Regions from separate parts of the Litoribacterium kuwaitense genome, predicted to be linked through region 2. Evidence: a T-box and tRNA genes for the amino acid it is inferred to sense, from the RefSeq annotation. Region 2 holds a T-box; the other holds one or more tRNA genes.
The links. The T-box of region 2 lies ahead of G4V62_RS11190 (valine--tRNA ligase). A T-box ahead of a tRNA ligase gene usually reads a tRNA of that ligase, here a tRNA-Val.

Region 1: it has a tRNA-Val gene. The T-box ahead of G4V62_RS11190 (valine--tRNA ligase) is inferred to sense a tRNA for this amino acid. The anticodon was not compared.

The regions. Positions count from the first base shown of each region.
Region 1 is NZ_JAALFC010000034.1:18,553-26,428, reverse strand. It holds gene G4V62_RS14785 (hypothetical protein) at 181-420, shown strand; gene G4V62_RS14780 (GNAT family N-acetyltransferase) at 768-1,193, opposite strand; gene G4V62_RS14775 (2'-5' RNA ligase family protein) at 1,168-1,704, opposite strand; gene G4V62_RS14770 (phosphatidylglycerophosphatase A family protein) at 1,873-2,433, shown strand; tRNA gene G4V62_RS14765 (tRNA-Val) at 2,538-2,610, opposite strand; gene G4V62_RS14760 (MerR family transcriptional regulator) at 2,829-3,158, shown strand; gene G4V62_RS14755 (atypical membrane-integrating protein (Mistic protein)) at 3,209-3,460, opposite strand; gene G4V62_RS14750 (ROK family protein) at 3,589-4,524, shown strand; gene G4V62_RS14745 (hypothetical protein) at 4,847-5,641, shown strand; gene G4V62_RS14740 (GntR family transcriptional regulator) at 5,701-6,801, shown strand; gene G4V62_RS14735 (Gfo/Idh/MocA family protein) at 6,903-7,876, shown strand, end outside.
Region 2 is NZ_JAALFC010000020.1:19,025-26,900, reverse strand. It holds gene hemL (glutamate-1-semialdehyde 2,1-aminomutase) at 1-298, shown strand, start outside; gene G4V62_RS11215 (LysM peptidoglycan-binding domain-containing protein) at 503-1,735, shown strand; gene G4V62_RS11210 (hypothetical protein) at 1,735-2,757, shown strand; gene G4V62_RS11205 (folylpolyglutamate synthase/dihydrofolate synthase family protein) at 3,071-4,006, opposite strand; gene G4V62_RS11200 (folylpolyglutamate synthase family protein) at 3,997-4,362, opposite strand; gene G4V62_RS11195 (YszA family small membrane protein) at 4,431-4,619, opposite strand; T-box leader at 4,821-5,049, shown strand; gene G4V62_RS11190 (valine--tRNA ligase) at 5,099-7,747, shown strand; gene G4V62_RS11185 (bifunctional folylpolyglutamate synthase/dihydrofolate synthase) at 7,744-7,876, shown strand, end outside.

The DNA of each region.
Region 1 (7,876 bases), on a different contig from region 2:
GACCTCTTTCAGACTTCGCAACCGAAAAAAATTCAATGCTTGCTTCACCAAATTCTGGTTCTGCCTCTACATAAATATATCCACATAACATGTCTTTTTTAGTGATCATAACATGATATGTTTGAATACATTGAAAAAAAGGAATAACATCGTATAACTGAAAAGGTAGCGGGGTGGTTTGTGATGTGGATAGCACCTGTCATGACGGAACAATATCAATGGTATGCTGATCGGTTAGCACCGGAGCGAGTAGAAAAAGGGGTTTTGCGTGTTCAGCCTGTTCGCGCGGTCACTGCTGAAGAAGATTTTTCTTGGCAAGCAGAGGGAAATACTGTTGACAAACGTACGCAAATAACCGATATAAAAACGTGGGAAAGTAAAATAACCGGCCAAGGCGGCCGGCTGGATGTTTACGTTTAACGTTTTTAGCCAAGAAGTCTCCATCTTCAGCGATGAGATGGAGATGAATTGGCTTTCGGTCAAGTACGTCTTTAGACGTTCTTGACCGAAAGCATGTTATCATAAGAGCATGAAGTGTTCTTCGAAAACTGGATGTATGAGGTTGCATGGAGAAACTAATCATACGAAAACCAAGCAAATCCTTCCATGCGTAAAATATCCAAGGTACGAAAGAAACTCCGAATCGTCGGACATCTAGGGCAGGAACTTCCCGAAGTAACGCTCATGGAGACGAAAGGAGACGAAAGGTTGCTTTCGTCGTGGAAATGAGAAGCTCCCACTTCAAGCGAAGCTAAGTGGTGAGTAGTTCAAAGAGACCTTTCCATTTTTACATGGGGAATATTCGCCTCTAAAAACGGCTCAGACACAGTTTGGTAGCCAAGCTTTAAATAAAAATCCTCAGCATGCGCTTGAGCATTTAAATGTATAGCGTGCCACCCATTTAGAGACGCCATTTGGGTTACAGCATTCATCAGCTCACGCCCTGCACCTGTGCCGCGCGTGCTTTTTAATACACAGAGGCGCTCTACTTTGCCAACACCGGGCGATTTTTCCCGAAGTCGTACAGCGCCGACCGGAGCATTATCTATATAACAGACGGCATGCAGTGCGTTTACATCATGTTCATCCATTTCCACATCTTGCGGAACTTGCTGCTCCTCAATAAACACGTGTTTTCGAATGAGAAAGCAATCGTTTCGTACGGATTCACTTGCGGCCCATTGAATCTTCATCTCTTACATCTCCTTGAAGTGGGTATGTCTCGTCAACGGACCAAGAACCATTCTCTAATTGATAACACAAATGGACCCGGTAGATTTTCTCAGTAAAATCGAAAGATGTCATACGTAAGCTTTCATATACATCAAACAATTCGTCGTTTGAAAGCTCTTGACCAATTGTAATGTGCGGTACGAATGCATACGCATCATCTGAAGGATAAGGATGGGGCTTTAATGCTTCATACAATTGTAGGAGTGTATCATTTTTTTCTACTTTGAAATAGATGACGTTGTTGACCGGATTGAATGTACCGACTTTTTTGACCTGGATGTCCACCGGAGGAAGACTGGCTACGGTCTGCTTGAGCATTTTTTTGAAATCGTCCACTTGTTCAAGTTCAAAAGCAGGCTTAATCGTAATGTGTGGCGGGATAAGGGAATATCTAGGATCGTAGCGTTTTCTGTAGGAATTGGCTTCATCCTGGATGCGTTTTGATGGGAAAAGTACGACGCCATACTGCAAAAGAGGTTCCTCCTATTCAAAACCGATAATCTTAATAACATAACTGTTACGTCATGCTATTATGTATAGTATAGCAAATGATTGGCGTTTTAACGAAATTTGTGTGTAAGCTATAAGAAAAAAGCTGAGCGATGGGAAAAGAATGCTCAGAGGAGAGGGTCTTTTTATATGAAAAAACAAAATCGTGTGCATAGCAAAGACATTGAACGAGCAGCAAAAGCGATGCTAGTAGAAAGAGGCGTGACTGTGCAGGATATTGCGGATATTGTTTATGACATGCAAGCACCATATAATGCCGATCTGCTTATGGAAGACTGCGTTGAAAGTGTGGAAGCCGTCCTTGAAAAACGGGAAATACAGCATGCCTTGCTTGTCGGGATTGATTTAGACCGGTTGGCTGAGAAGAAGCTGCTGTCAGAGCCGCTGCAATCGATCGTAGAGTCTGATGAAGGGTTGTTCGGAATTGATGAAACAATCGGCTTTGGGGCCGTCTTTGGCTACGGCAGTATCGCGGTGACGACCTATGGTCATTTAGATAAAGATAAGCCTGGCATCATCGGAAAATTAGATACGAAAACAGACGAAGCTGTTCATACATTTTTAGATGACCTTGTCGCAAGCATTGCTTCAAATGCCTCAAGTCGACTTGCTCACCGACTTCGTGATAAAGAAGAGGAGCTTGAGGCACAAGATATTGAGAAGAAAGATCAAGAAGAGCGAATTAGCTGATTTTGTTGAGAAACGAACTTGGCGATTCCAAAGGAAATTGAATTTATAAATGAATTTGAAACAGAAAATACCTCCTTGCAATTTATGCAAGGAGGTATTTTGGATGATTCCGACTGGGCTCGAACCAGCGACCTCTACCCTGTCAAGGTAGCGCTCTCCCAGCTGAGCTACGGAATCACATCTGGGTTTGTTTCGACAAAAAATAGTATACTATGTAGAAAATTAGAAGTCAATAGAAAAAATAAAGGTCGTTGGAAAAAACTTCGATATATTTTCTTACATCTTCGCAGTTGATTTGTGTTTTTTTATGTTAGATTATCTTACAAGGGAGTCGATACTTAAAATGATGATTCGATATAATTAAACAAATAAGATAAGGCGAGAGGTGAGGTCGAATGGGAAATGAGCCCACGTCCTATCGAGAACGAAAGGTGATCTCGATTGGCGTCGTTAAAGAGTTGACAGGCTTATCTGAAAGGCAGATTCGTTATTATGAAGAACGAAAGCTCATTTTTCCAGAACGGTCTGCACGAGGATCGCGTAAGTATTCTTTTGATGATGTGGAACGGCTGATGGACATTGCTAACCAAATTGAGGACGGGGTGCAGACGTTTGAAATTCGTCAAGAAATGATCAGAAAAGAGAAAAATGAAGCAAAAAAAGAAACTGTGCGGGAAGATATGCTTCGTGGGCAATTAAATGCTTATTTTCATATGCGTAAATAATGAACAAAACTTTGTTGGCGATAGGCTGACAGAGTTTTTATTTTTTTGCCTCACGCTTCGGGTTTGTCTGGGAGTAATGCCTTTAACACTTCTGTGAGCACGCGGTTTAATTTGTAATCGACGCTATTGCGGTCGTCATAATGAATGGCTTGCTTATACAATTGGCGAACGTCGTCATTTGGAATCATAAAATGTGCTTGTTCTTCTGAATCATTATAAAGCTCGATAAACGTATCGAGTCCAGCGTTTAAATCGTCAATGGCTTTACTAAGTGCAGCTTGCTCTTCCTTTGAAAGATACACAAATCATTCTCCTTTTTAATGTGATTGTTCTCGAAAACGGATGATTTTATGTTTACCTAAGCTGAATGACGTAGAACTCATCCCTTCCTTTTGGTAAAATAAATGAAGATCAAAGGAAATGAGGAAGGATGACAGACATGAACGTCGCAGCAGGAGTAGATATTGGCGGGACAAAAACTGCCATTGGTATTGTTGATGACAAAGGGGCTTTATTAGCTAAGGAAGTGCTTCCTACTGATCAAAGTGTGTCCCCTTATGAAATGATTGATCGCATGGCACAGACCATTCATCATTTGTTGGAAGGGTTAGGGAAAACAGCTGAAGCGTTAAGTGGGATTGGTATTGGGGCGCCGGGACCTCTTGATTCAAGAGAAGGCAAGATCATTAATCCGCCAAACTTAACAGCGTGGAGAGATATCGAAGTGACGGGACGTTTTAAAGAGCATTTTGCGGTGCCTGTCACGTTAGAAAATGATGCAAATGCTGCGACATTGGCTGAAAAATGGGTAGGAGCTGCGCAGGATAACGACAATTTTATATACATGACTGTGTCTACGGGAATTGGCGCTGGTATTTATGCGAATGGCCAGTTAATTACCGGGAAGAGCGGCAATGCAGGTGACATTGGTCATATGGTGATTGATCCTTCGTTTGGATCGCGTGAAGGTGAAATCGAAGGCGGCTTCGAATACATTGCTTCTGGGACAGGGATTGCTCGTCACGCATCAAAGCTGCTCGGTGAGTCGGTGACGACAGCGGAAGTATTCCAACGAGCAAACGAAGGCGACCAGCAGCTTCAGGAATTTGTAAATATGATTTTTGAAAAAATCGGTGTCGGCTGTGTCTCCTTAATCAATATTTTAGATCCGGAAAAGATCGTGATCGGCGGTGGGGTTACGAAAGTCGGTCGACCGTTGTTTGATGCAGTTCAAGCTTTTGTTAGTGAGCGCGCACTTGGTCCTAGAGGAAGAGAAACTGTCATCGTACCTTCCGGACTTAGTCAAGACTCAGGAGTGATTGGGGCAGCAGCGCTTATTTTGTACGGAAAAAAAGCCAATCAATAAAAACGGACTGGATTTTGTCAAGGAGATTAGGGACTCTGGCAAATGCTTGCGTTCGTCATTGCTCTCGCTATTTGTCCTCTTGTGAATAGGTATCCGTGTTTTTGCTCGATTTCATAAGGCGTTTTAAAGCTTGGTTATGCATGTGAGAATTGTTTAGTGACCTCTAATAAAAGAGTGTTACAAAGCTTGTAAAGCCATTGTCTGCACTTTGAAGACCTGCCTGTTGTAGGCAGGCTTTTCCTTATTTGTTTTGAATGAAAATTGATTTAGGGGGTGGCGTGCATCTTGGGCGGATGGGCCAGTTACATAAGATGCATTAACTATGGAAACAGCTCGTACAAATAAACATCATTGTGTCGTTATACTTGTTGGTGAAGTTTCGCAGTCGTTTAAGCTTCTTGCCCAAACATTATCAGACCAACGATCAACTGTAATGTCAAAGGTATCGTTCATTCGTTGGTTAAAAAAGCCGACTGCACAGTGTTGGGGTACACTTTTTCAAGATCAATCGATTAGCGAAATCATTGTACTCCATTCCATGAATGATAAGGAACGGACCATCGCTCAAGAAAATATCCCTTCTAAAGTGGTGGCGTATTTTGTCGAGTCGCCTCTTGAGGCTGGGAAGCCGGTGGAGAAGAATTGGCCGGGGTATGGCTCCGCCTTAGACGTGATCATTGACGGAATTGAAAGAACAGAGGATACGGCCGCCTCATTAGTGCTTGATGTACCAAGGTTGTTTCTCATTCAATTGCCCTTTCAAGCAGCAACAGGAATTGTTCGAGATGCAGCGAACGTCTTAGGCTGGCCCTACGTCAGTGAGCAATCAGTGACAGAAGACGGGGTTCACGCGCTTGTTTCACAATTACAAGCCATTTATTCTAAAAAAACGTATGCTTTTATGCTTGTTGATCAAGATGCTAATGGCAGTGAAATTCTCGCAAAAGTCAAAGTGCATCTTCAAGTCTCTGAACGATCTCAGTCATTAGACCGTGCGAGCTGTCTAGGAAAGCAGCCTTCGCCTATAGAAAGGCTCGAAATTAAAAAAATGGCAGAAGATATCCAACGTGGAATCATCGGTGATGCACCTTTTCCACATTATGCTGAAAAAGCTTAAGTAAATATAATAACTATAAATAAAGTGAGGTCAGAACGCCGATGAAAGAGCCCTTGTATTTGAAAATATATAATAGCATTCTCTCGCAAATCCAATTGGGCTTCTATCAGGCAGGTGACCGCGTGCCGTCGGAAATCGAATTAGCAGAAGCCTTTAATGTCAGTCGGATTACGACGAAGAGGGCATTAGATATGCTAGCGCAGCAACAAGTCATTGTGCGAAAAAGAGGCAAAGGCTCTTACGTAGCATGGCAGAATCAACTGGCAGAGGACCAGCCTGTTGATGTGACAGAGGAGAAGGATGCGAGCCCTCGTCCTATCCGAAAAATTGGCATGGTTGTTCCAGGGGTAGCCAATACATATGGGTTGGAAATTTTGCGGCTTGTCGAAAAAAGTGTACGTCAGCGTGGAGATGTCGTGTTAATCGCTTCTACTGACGGGTCTTTGGCGGAGGAAGCAGCTGTTATTCAGCGAACGTTAGATGCAGGCGTCGATGGTCTTTTAATGACGCCAGTAAACGGACAGCATTATAATGAACCGATTATTCGATTGAGTCTTGAACAGTTTCCTATCGTCTTTATTGACCGACATCTTCCTGGACTCCCGATCCCAGGTGTTTATACAGATAACTTCGCGGCTGCGAAGGAAACCGTTGCCTATTTATTCGAAAGAGGGCTTCGTCGGATCGTTTTTGTCACACCACCTACGCGTGGAACAGCTTCCTTGGAACAACGATTAGCGGGCTATTTAGCTGCGTGTGCAGAATTTGGAATAGCAAATGCAGAGCAGATGGTTATTGAAGGAGACCATTATCACAATGCAGAGCAATTACTTGAAAAATTGAATGAAGTAGAGGGAGATGCATATATTTCAAGTGAGCACGGGGTTGAGCTTGTCGTAGCAGAATGGTTGGCGAATCAAGAAGAGTTAGACAAGCCGCGCATATGCTTTGACTACCCAAAGTCTTCATATGTTGATGGAGAACCATCGGTGACTCATATCCAACAAGATGAGGCGACGATGGCAAAAACAGCTGTTGAGTTGTTATATCAATTGATTGAAGGAGAGAAGATGGAAGCGTTTCAATTCTTATCTCCATATACGCTTATTGAAGGGAAATCTACAAAAAACCTCGCGTTTGATGGGGGAAATACTTCTTGACGATATACTTGATATACCTTATAGTTTAGTTGTTGAAATTGAGTTGATATGTTCCATATTGATTTGTGTTTTCTAAAAATTCATTTTTAAGGAGCAATCGTATGAGTGACACAATTAAAATAGGTATTATCGGTAGTGGTGGTATCGCGGGCGCACACGTCAATGCATACAAGAAAATGTCTGATGTTGAGATTGTCGCTGTAACAGACGTTATTGAAGGAAAAGCTGAAGAATTTATTAAACAGCATGACCTCCAGGGTGCGAAAGCGTTTACAGGTCATGAAGCTCTATTGGAAGAAGAGCTTGATGGTGTTAGTATTTGTACGCCAAATGTTGCACACCATCAAACGACTATTGATGCGCTTAGAGCGGGTAAGCATGTGCTTGTAGAGAAGCCAATGAGCGTGACATTAGAGCAAGCCATCGAAATGGTTGAAGTAGAACGAGAAACAGGATTGATATTAACAATCGGATTTCAGCCTCGTTATGATCCAAACATGAAAGAGTTAAATCGTATTGTACAATCAGGAGAGCTCGGGCACGTGTATTACGTGGAAACAGGTGGCGGACGTCGTCGCGGTATGCCAGGTGGTACATTTATCCGTAAAGATTTAGCGGGCGCCGGCGCTCTAGCTGATATTGGATGCTACTCGCTTGACTTCGCGTTAAATGCACTCGGTTATCCAAAGCCGGTGACTGTTTCTGCTTATGGTTCTAATCACTTTGGGACAAACCCGAAGTATCACCCACAAGCCGATCAGTTTGAAGTGGAAGATTTTGGTGTAGCGTTAATTCGTTTTGAGACAGGTCAAGTACTTAACTTTAAGATTTCTTGGGCGATGCATATGGACAGCCTCGGCGCAGGCCTATTCCTAGGAACTGATGCAGGCTTAAAGGTTCAGCCTGCTGGTCAAGGACCTTGGAGCGGCGTTTGGGATGGCGGCATCGGTTCGATGACGATATATCATGATTTGCTCGGGCATCATACGGAGTCGGCTGTTCCTGTTATTAACCACGGACTAGACATTTTCTATGAAAAAGTGAGAGATTTTGCTGTAGCAGTGAAAGAAGGAAA
Region 2 (7,876 bases):
TGACCAGCTTGCCGCAGGCTTAAAAGAAGCTGCTACGAATGCGGGCATTCCTCATCACATTAATAAGGCGGGCTCGATGATCGGCTTCTTCTTTAGTGAGCAGCCCGTTGTTGATTTTGCAACGTCTAGCGCTTCAAATGTCGATGCGTTTTCGCAATATTATCGTGCGATGATCGCCAATGGCATTTTTATGCCTCCGTCTCAGTTTGAAGGAATGTTCTTATCAACGGCACATACCGAAGAAGATATTGACAAAACCGTGGACGCCGCAAGGCAAGCATTTGCGGCAATTAAATAACGAGCAAAAGAGCAAGCGGCTGTTTTTAAGCTCCCCGAAGATTACCACTGAACGGGGGTATCTTTTGGGGAGCTTTTTTTTGCTGGCAACATTTAGTCGAAGTAAAAGTGTGTGTAAAACATGGTCGCAATGAAGTTTGGTCATAACTGCCGACGTCTTTTCATAGGTTATAAAGAATATCACGAATGAAAAGGAGGCTTTGTCATGGCTCAAGGATCTTCTTTACACTTTTCACTAGAAGAATCAATTGCTTTTCGCGGTCACCAGAGCATTAATCGGTTTTTATCGATCAGCCTTGATCCAGATATTTCAATCATAGAACAAGCACAATATGTGAGTATTAAAGGGGGGCTTGTCCTTACCGGCGAGTATGAGGCTCAAGGGGAAGAGGCGCGTGAAGAACACTCACCTGCTGCACGCCGTGTGGACCATGTAGAACCGAATGGGGAAGATGGTGTTCATGTATTTTCGCATCAATTTCCGGTCGATATTACAATCCCTTTAAGCCGAATCGAAAGCTTGGATCACGTCTATGTCAATGTAGAATCATTTGATTATGATTTACCTACAAATAATCAATTAAACCTACAGGCAGATTTAGCCATTTCAGGAATCCTTCAAGAACAAGAGCGACACGAAGAAGCGGAAGCCGATTTTTACGAAGAAGTACAACAAGAAGTACAACAGCCGGTTGAAGATGTTCGTAATGATCTAGTGGATGAGCAAGAAAATAAAGAAGAACAAGTTGTAGACATTGATGAGGTTCAGGAATCGGACGTGCCAGGGAATGTCCGAGAGGATGCTCGGGAAACGACTGAACAACCATTTGCAGTTTCTACCCCTCCGACTTTTCCCGATCAACCTTCAGAAGAAGAGCAAGAGCTTTTAAGAACAGAAGCAGTCCAAGAAGAAGAGAAGGCGGATTACGAACAATATGAGCAAGTGCAATATTCGTCTGAATCTCTGCAAAGAGAGGAATATACAGAGGAGGACGAGAAAGAAAATGAGCTTGAAGCAAGGGAGATGTTATTTCAGCTAGAAGCTGAAATAAAGCAGGAAGATGAGCCCGCTCAAAAAGAAGAAACGACGGTCAAAACACCTGCTTTTAGGTTTGAAGCACAAGTAGAAGAGGTCAATGCACCTGAAGTCGAAGAAGCGATGGAAAATGACGAAATCTCTGAACGAACTGAGAATCAGAAAGAAGAAAAAAGAAACGAAAATGCACTATATTTAACAAAGTTTTTGAGTCAACCTGACGAAGGGGAGAGGCTGACGACTGTAAGAATGTGTATTATTCAAGAAGGTGATTCTGTCGAGCGACTGGCAGAAAAATATGAGCTGACGACACAGCAGATCATTCGTGAAAATAGTCTGGACGATGAAACGCTTGAAGAAGGGCAAATTATTTATATCCCTGTGCCGGCTGTATCGAAGTGATGGTGCAACACATCGACAGTCGACACATTGCCGATATTAGAAGTCAATTTTCAATTGAGCCAATAGAGGTTAAACGAAGGCGTCACGGCTTAGTCGAAATCTATACAGAAAATGGGATGTTTCAAGGTCGTTTATTTAAAAGTAAAGAGGCAGTTCAACAAGTTGACGAGGCTTTACGTAGTTTAGCTACAGCTGGTAGTCAAGCGTTTGCCTTACCAGTTGGTTGGCCGAACGCTTATCGTTACTGTTCTTCGTTTGCGGGATGGTTAGCGATTTATCCTCATTATGACGAGCAAAGAGACTTGCGTACAGATCGCCCGACAGCACTTTTTTCCGCCTTGGCTCGTATGCATCGGCAAACGAAGCAACCTTTGACGATCAGCCACGCATTTTTAAAAGAATCAGGCGACGCTTGGCTAAAAGCAAAGAAAACAACGGCAGAATCGTTAGACGCTCTCATTGCTCAATATGACCAAATGCGCTATCCTTCTCCTTTTGTTCAACGATTTCAACACGTTTACGGACAAATGCGGCAGCACCATGAAATCAGTATGGAGGTGCTTCAAGAAAGCGAGGAGATCGTGAAAGGGCCGGCAGACAGCGTGATGGCATTAGAAGACGCCTCCTTTGTTGATCAAGGGCGGCAGTCCTTTGTTCCGCCAGCCACGTTGTCGCATCAATTGCCAGCCTTTAACCTTGCTCATTTGATGGGTCGTTTGCATCATTCAACAATTGATCGCAAACAAGCTCTTAGCACTTATTTGCGGGAAGAAAACATTGATTCATTGAATGAAAAGCTGATTTTAGCAGTTTTATTGGATGGACAGCCTTTGTGGCAGGTTGCCAAACAATATGAACAACGTAACGTGTCCAAGGAGCAAGTGTGGGTTCAGCGAATGATGAATGCTGAAGCTCGCTTTGCTGCAAATGAGCTCTGGAGAGAGGCTTTAGAGCAAACCGTCTCTCAGCAAAATGAAAAGGAAGAAGCCGTGTTAAGAGACGAAACAGAAGGATTGGAATGACGACGGACTGTCCGGCTTCATGTCAAAGCTTAGACGAGGCGATAATTCTCGCCCAATTGTAAAACAAAACTTATGTGGACCTGTCTGAAACTGAGCGAAGTAAAAATAAAGCGGATATCGTTTATATTCATAACCTAATTGGCATTCTCGCTCAGATTGAAGGCAAAACAGCCTTTTTAATGTCTTTTTGACAGCCTCTCGTTAATTATCAGCCTGTTTGTCACGATGTCTCAAATGTAGTCTTAACTGAGAGGACGAGCGAGACAGTGGACGACAGAAGTTAAGAGACTGAACCGCAGTTGGTCACTGCGGTTTATGTTTTGATATGCAGCTTTCTGTCAGCATCGATGATGTAGGTGCGTAACACGCCAGCAAGATATAAGGAGCCGGTGATTAATGTCTGTTGTTTTTTAAATGGGCTTGTTTGCAAGAAAAGGTCGAGGTGATCGTAATACGTCCAAGAAAGACCGAGGTCTGTAAATGCTTGGTGAATCTCAGCTTTTGGCATGCGACGCTCTTTAAACGGGGACGCAATGACATCGAAAGAAGCATTCAGCTGGCTAAGCGGCTTAAGCATATCTAGACTCGATCTTCCTGTGGTCAGTGATAAGACGACGCGATCAGGGATAAATTTGTCCAGCGCCATCGCTTTCATGAGCGTTTCCATTTCGTATGGATTGTGAGCTCCATCAATAAGGACAAGTCCATCACGAAATGTACGCTTTTCATAGCGACAAGGAATCTGTACGTGTGACAATGCATTTAGGGCGCGTTCCCAGTGAATCGGAACGTTGTATGCCATCAGAGCCTCTAAGGCAGCAAGCGCCGTTCCAGCATTCTGCTTTTGAAATAATGCGGTTGTATGGAGTGGCTGCTCTGCGACATTGTGGTACTCGCTCCGGTAATTGAGCCGGTCGTTGTACCCTGAGATCGTATATTCTTCCGTAAGTGCAACGATGGTGGTGTTTGCTACATGATCCCGTACGAGCCTGCGCACGTCGGCATTCGCTGAGCCAAGGATCAGCTTTTGCGTCGTCTGTTTAACGATGGCAGCTTTGTCGGCAACGATGTCCTCGAGCGTTGGCCCGAGCAAGTCTTGATGATCAAGGGTCATTTCAGTTAAGCATGCAATGATTGGATTTAAAATGTTAGAAGGATCGGCCCGTCCGCCGACACCATTTTCAAATACAACGAGACGAATGCCGTTCTGTTTAAACCACATGAGTGCTGCCAAGATCATTAAGTGCATATGCCCAACATTGTTGATTGGGTTTGTTTGAAGTGTTTTTTCATGTGCAATAAAATTTGATCTAATGCGATTGGTGGAATTGGTACACCGTTTATTTGCATTCGTTCCTCGTAAGCTTCAAGGTGCGGTCCCGTAAACAGTCCGTGCGGGACATCCGTGGCGTCGAGCATTGCGGACAAATAATGGGCGGTTGAACCCTTTCCACACGAACCAGCAATTTGCACGATGTCAAAATCGTCAACAGACAGTTCGAAGGCGGTGAAAAGTTCTTGCATCGCCAAGAGATGACGGCCATCGCTACGATCGGTTGTTCTCTTATAGTAAGGGGTTAAAAAATCGATTGATTGAGTATTCACTAAACGGTTCTCCTTTTTCTATCATGGAGACATCATACCGAGGGATCGTAGCGTTGGCAAGCCATAGGTTAAATCCATTTCAAATGGAAGGCGAGCAAGAGTCCGATAAGAAGACCGAGCAGTAAAATGTCGAGCGGAGTTGGGAAAAGCAGGGTGCGCAACAGTTGAAAAATCACCAAAGGGACAATGCATGCTTCCATGACAAAGCAGCATTTTCTTACCCAAGGCGGCATGCGATAGCGTGAGAAACGCTTCATTACAATCGCTCCTTTATGCTTGTCGATCGAAGCATATTTTTAAAGTCAATCCCTTTTTGACGAAGAGTTGTTTGGTCATCAGGTCAATTTTCCGCAGCTTTAGACGGGTGAATTAACGACGACTCTGAAGTGAAAGCGTCAGCTTTCTATTTAGAATATGCATAACCACTTGACCCGTTCTCTACATTTTACATATAATAAAGCAAAGCTATGACAGGAATGAGTAAAAGTCACCCTGCTTCTTCAGAGAGGAACGCCTTTAGGCTGTGAGCGTTCCAGGCAGATGCTTTGAAGTCCTCCTCGAGCTGTTTCTTTGAATCTTAAAGTAGGAGAAACCGGTACAAGGGCCGTTATCCCGAATGAGCGTGCGCTTTATCAAGTAAAGCGTAAATAAAGGTGGTACCGCGACCAAACTTCTGTCGTCCTTTTTGGAGAGAGAAGTTTTTTGTTGAATAAAAAATGGTGGAGGTCAGTAAAAAATGACAGAACAAGCGCAATTGCCTAAGAAGTATGATCCGCAGGGGGTTGAGCAGAAATGGTATGAGCATTGGGTGAAAAATGGATATTTTGAAGCAAAGGGAGAAGTGGAGAAAGAGCCGTATGCGGTAGTCATTCCTCCGCCGAACGTGACTGGTAAGCTTCATCTCGGGCACGCGTGGGATACAACATTGCAGGATTTGTTGACGCGGGCGAAGCGGATGCAAGGATACGATGTTTTGTGGCTGCCAGGGACGGATCACGCCGGAATCTCGACGCAAGCAAAGGTTGAAGCGCAGCTGAAAGAGGAAGGTACAAGCCGCTATGAACTTGGGCGTGAGCGCTTCATTGAGCGAACGATGGCGTGGAAAGAGGAGTACGCTGAGCACATCCGAGCACAATGGGAGAAGCTAGGCCTTGGTCTTGACTACACGAGAGAACGTTTTACGATGGATGAAGGCTTGTCCAAAGCCGTACGAAAAGTTTTTGTTGATCTTTATAAGAAGGGGCTCATTTATCGCGGGGAGTATATCATTAACTGGGATCCTGACACAAAAACGGCCTTGTCGGATATTGAAGTTGAATATAAAGATGTGAATGGGCATTTCTATCATATGAAGTATCCATTAACCGATGGCAGTGGGTTTATTGAGATTGCTACAACGCGTCCTGAAACGATGCTCGGAGATACAGCAGTCGCAGTACACCCTGATGATGAGCGTTACAAGCATCTTATTGGTAAAACGGTAATGTTGCCGATTGTTGAGCGTGAAATTCCAATTGTGGCCGACGATTATGTCGATCGTGAATTCGGTTCCGGTGCCGTGAAAATTACGCCAGCTCATGACCCGAATGACTTTGAGGTTGGAGACCGCCACAATTTGCCACGTGTACTTGTCATGAACGAAGATGGGTCGATGAATGAGAATGCTGGTGTTTATCAAGGTCAGGATCGTTTTGAGTGCCGAAAAAATATCGTTAAAGATTTGCAAGCGCAAGGCGTACTTTTTCACATTGAAGACCACGCGCATTCGGTTGGGCATTCTGAGCGAAGCGGAGCAGTAGTGGAGCCTTATTTATCGACACAATGGTTCGTAAAAATGGCGCCGCTCGCCAAGCAATCGATCGATTTGCAGCGTAATGAGAGTGAAAAAGTGAATTTTGTTCCTCAGCGTTTTGAAAACACATATATGCGGTGGATTGAAAATCTTCGTGATTGGTGTATTTCTAGACAGCTATGGTGGGGGCATCAAATTCCAGCCTGGTATCATAACGAAACAGGCGAAGTGTATGTTGGTGAAGAGGCGCCGGAAAACATTGACCAATGGACACAAGATGTCGACGTCCTAGACACATGGTTTTCTTCAGCGCTCTGGCCGTTCTCCACGATGGGCTGGCCTGATGAGAATGCAGCGGATTACAAACGATACTTCCCGACAGATGTGCTCGTCACTGGGTACGATATAATATTCTTCTGGGTATCCCGCATGATTTTCCAAAGTATCGAATTTACAGGAACGCGCCCATTTAAAGACGTATTGTTACATGGTCTTGTGAGAGATGAGCAAGGTCGAAAAATGAGCAAGTCGCTCGGTAATGGTATTGATCCGATGGAAGTAATTGATCAGTACGGTGCGGATGCATTGCGGTACTTTTTGTTAACAGGAGGAACACCAGGGCAAGATTTGCGCTTTTCGATGGAAAAAGTCGAGTCAACGTGGAATTTCGCTAATAAAATTTGGAACGCATCACGCTTTGCGATGATGAATATGGAAGGCTTTACGTATGAAGAGATTGACATTGAAAAAGCGCCGTCGATCGCGGACCGATGGATTTTAAATCGTCTAAACGAAACAATTGTGTCCGTCACCCGCAATTTTGATAAATACGAGTTTGGCGAAGCAGGACGCGCGCTGTACAATTTTATCTGGGACGACGTTTGTGACTGGTATATTGAAATGGCAAAGCTTCCGTTGTATGGCGAAGATGAAGTCGCAAAAAATCAGGCTCGCTCCGTACTTGCGTATGTCCTTGATCAGACAATGCGCTTGCTCCATCCATATATGCCTTTTATTACCGAAGAAATTTGGCAGCACCTCCCCCATGAAGGAGACAGCATCGTGATTGCCGAATGGCCTAAACCAAGTGATGTTGTCGCTGATGAGGATGGATCTAGGCAAATGGTTCGCATTATGGACATCATTCGTGCTGTGCGTAATATTCGCGCCGAGGTTAATGCACCGATGTCAAGACCGATTAAGCTGATTGTAAAAACGAAAACGAGCGAGATTGCTGAAGAACTTAAAACACAATCCGCCTATTTAAAGCATTTTTGCCAAACGGAAGAATTGACGATTGATCACAAGGCTGAAGGGTCGGATAAGGCGATGTCGGCTGTGTTAACAGGCGTGGAGCTGTTTATTCCAATCGAAGGGCTCATTGACATCCAAGCCGAGGTGGAGCGTTTAGAGAGCGAATTGGCGAAGCTTGATAAAGAGGTCGCGCGTGTCGATGCGAAGCTTGCGAACGAGAAATTTGTGAGCAAGGCGCCAGCCGCTGTTGTTGAAGAGGAGCGGAAGAAAGCCGTCGATTATAAAGAGAAAAGAGCGGTCGTTGCTGGACGAATTTCGGAATTAAAGGAACACCAATGACCTATCAACAAGCGCTGGCATTGATCCAAGGCAGAGGAGCATTCGGGATAAAGCCCGGACTCGACCGAATGCTTCGCCTTGCTAAGGCGGCGGATCACCCAGAAAATAGCGTTCCAATTGTTCATATCG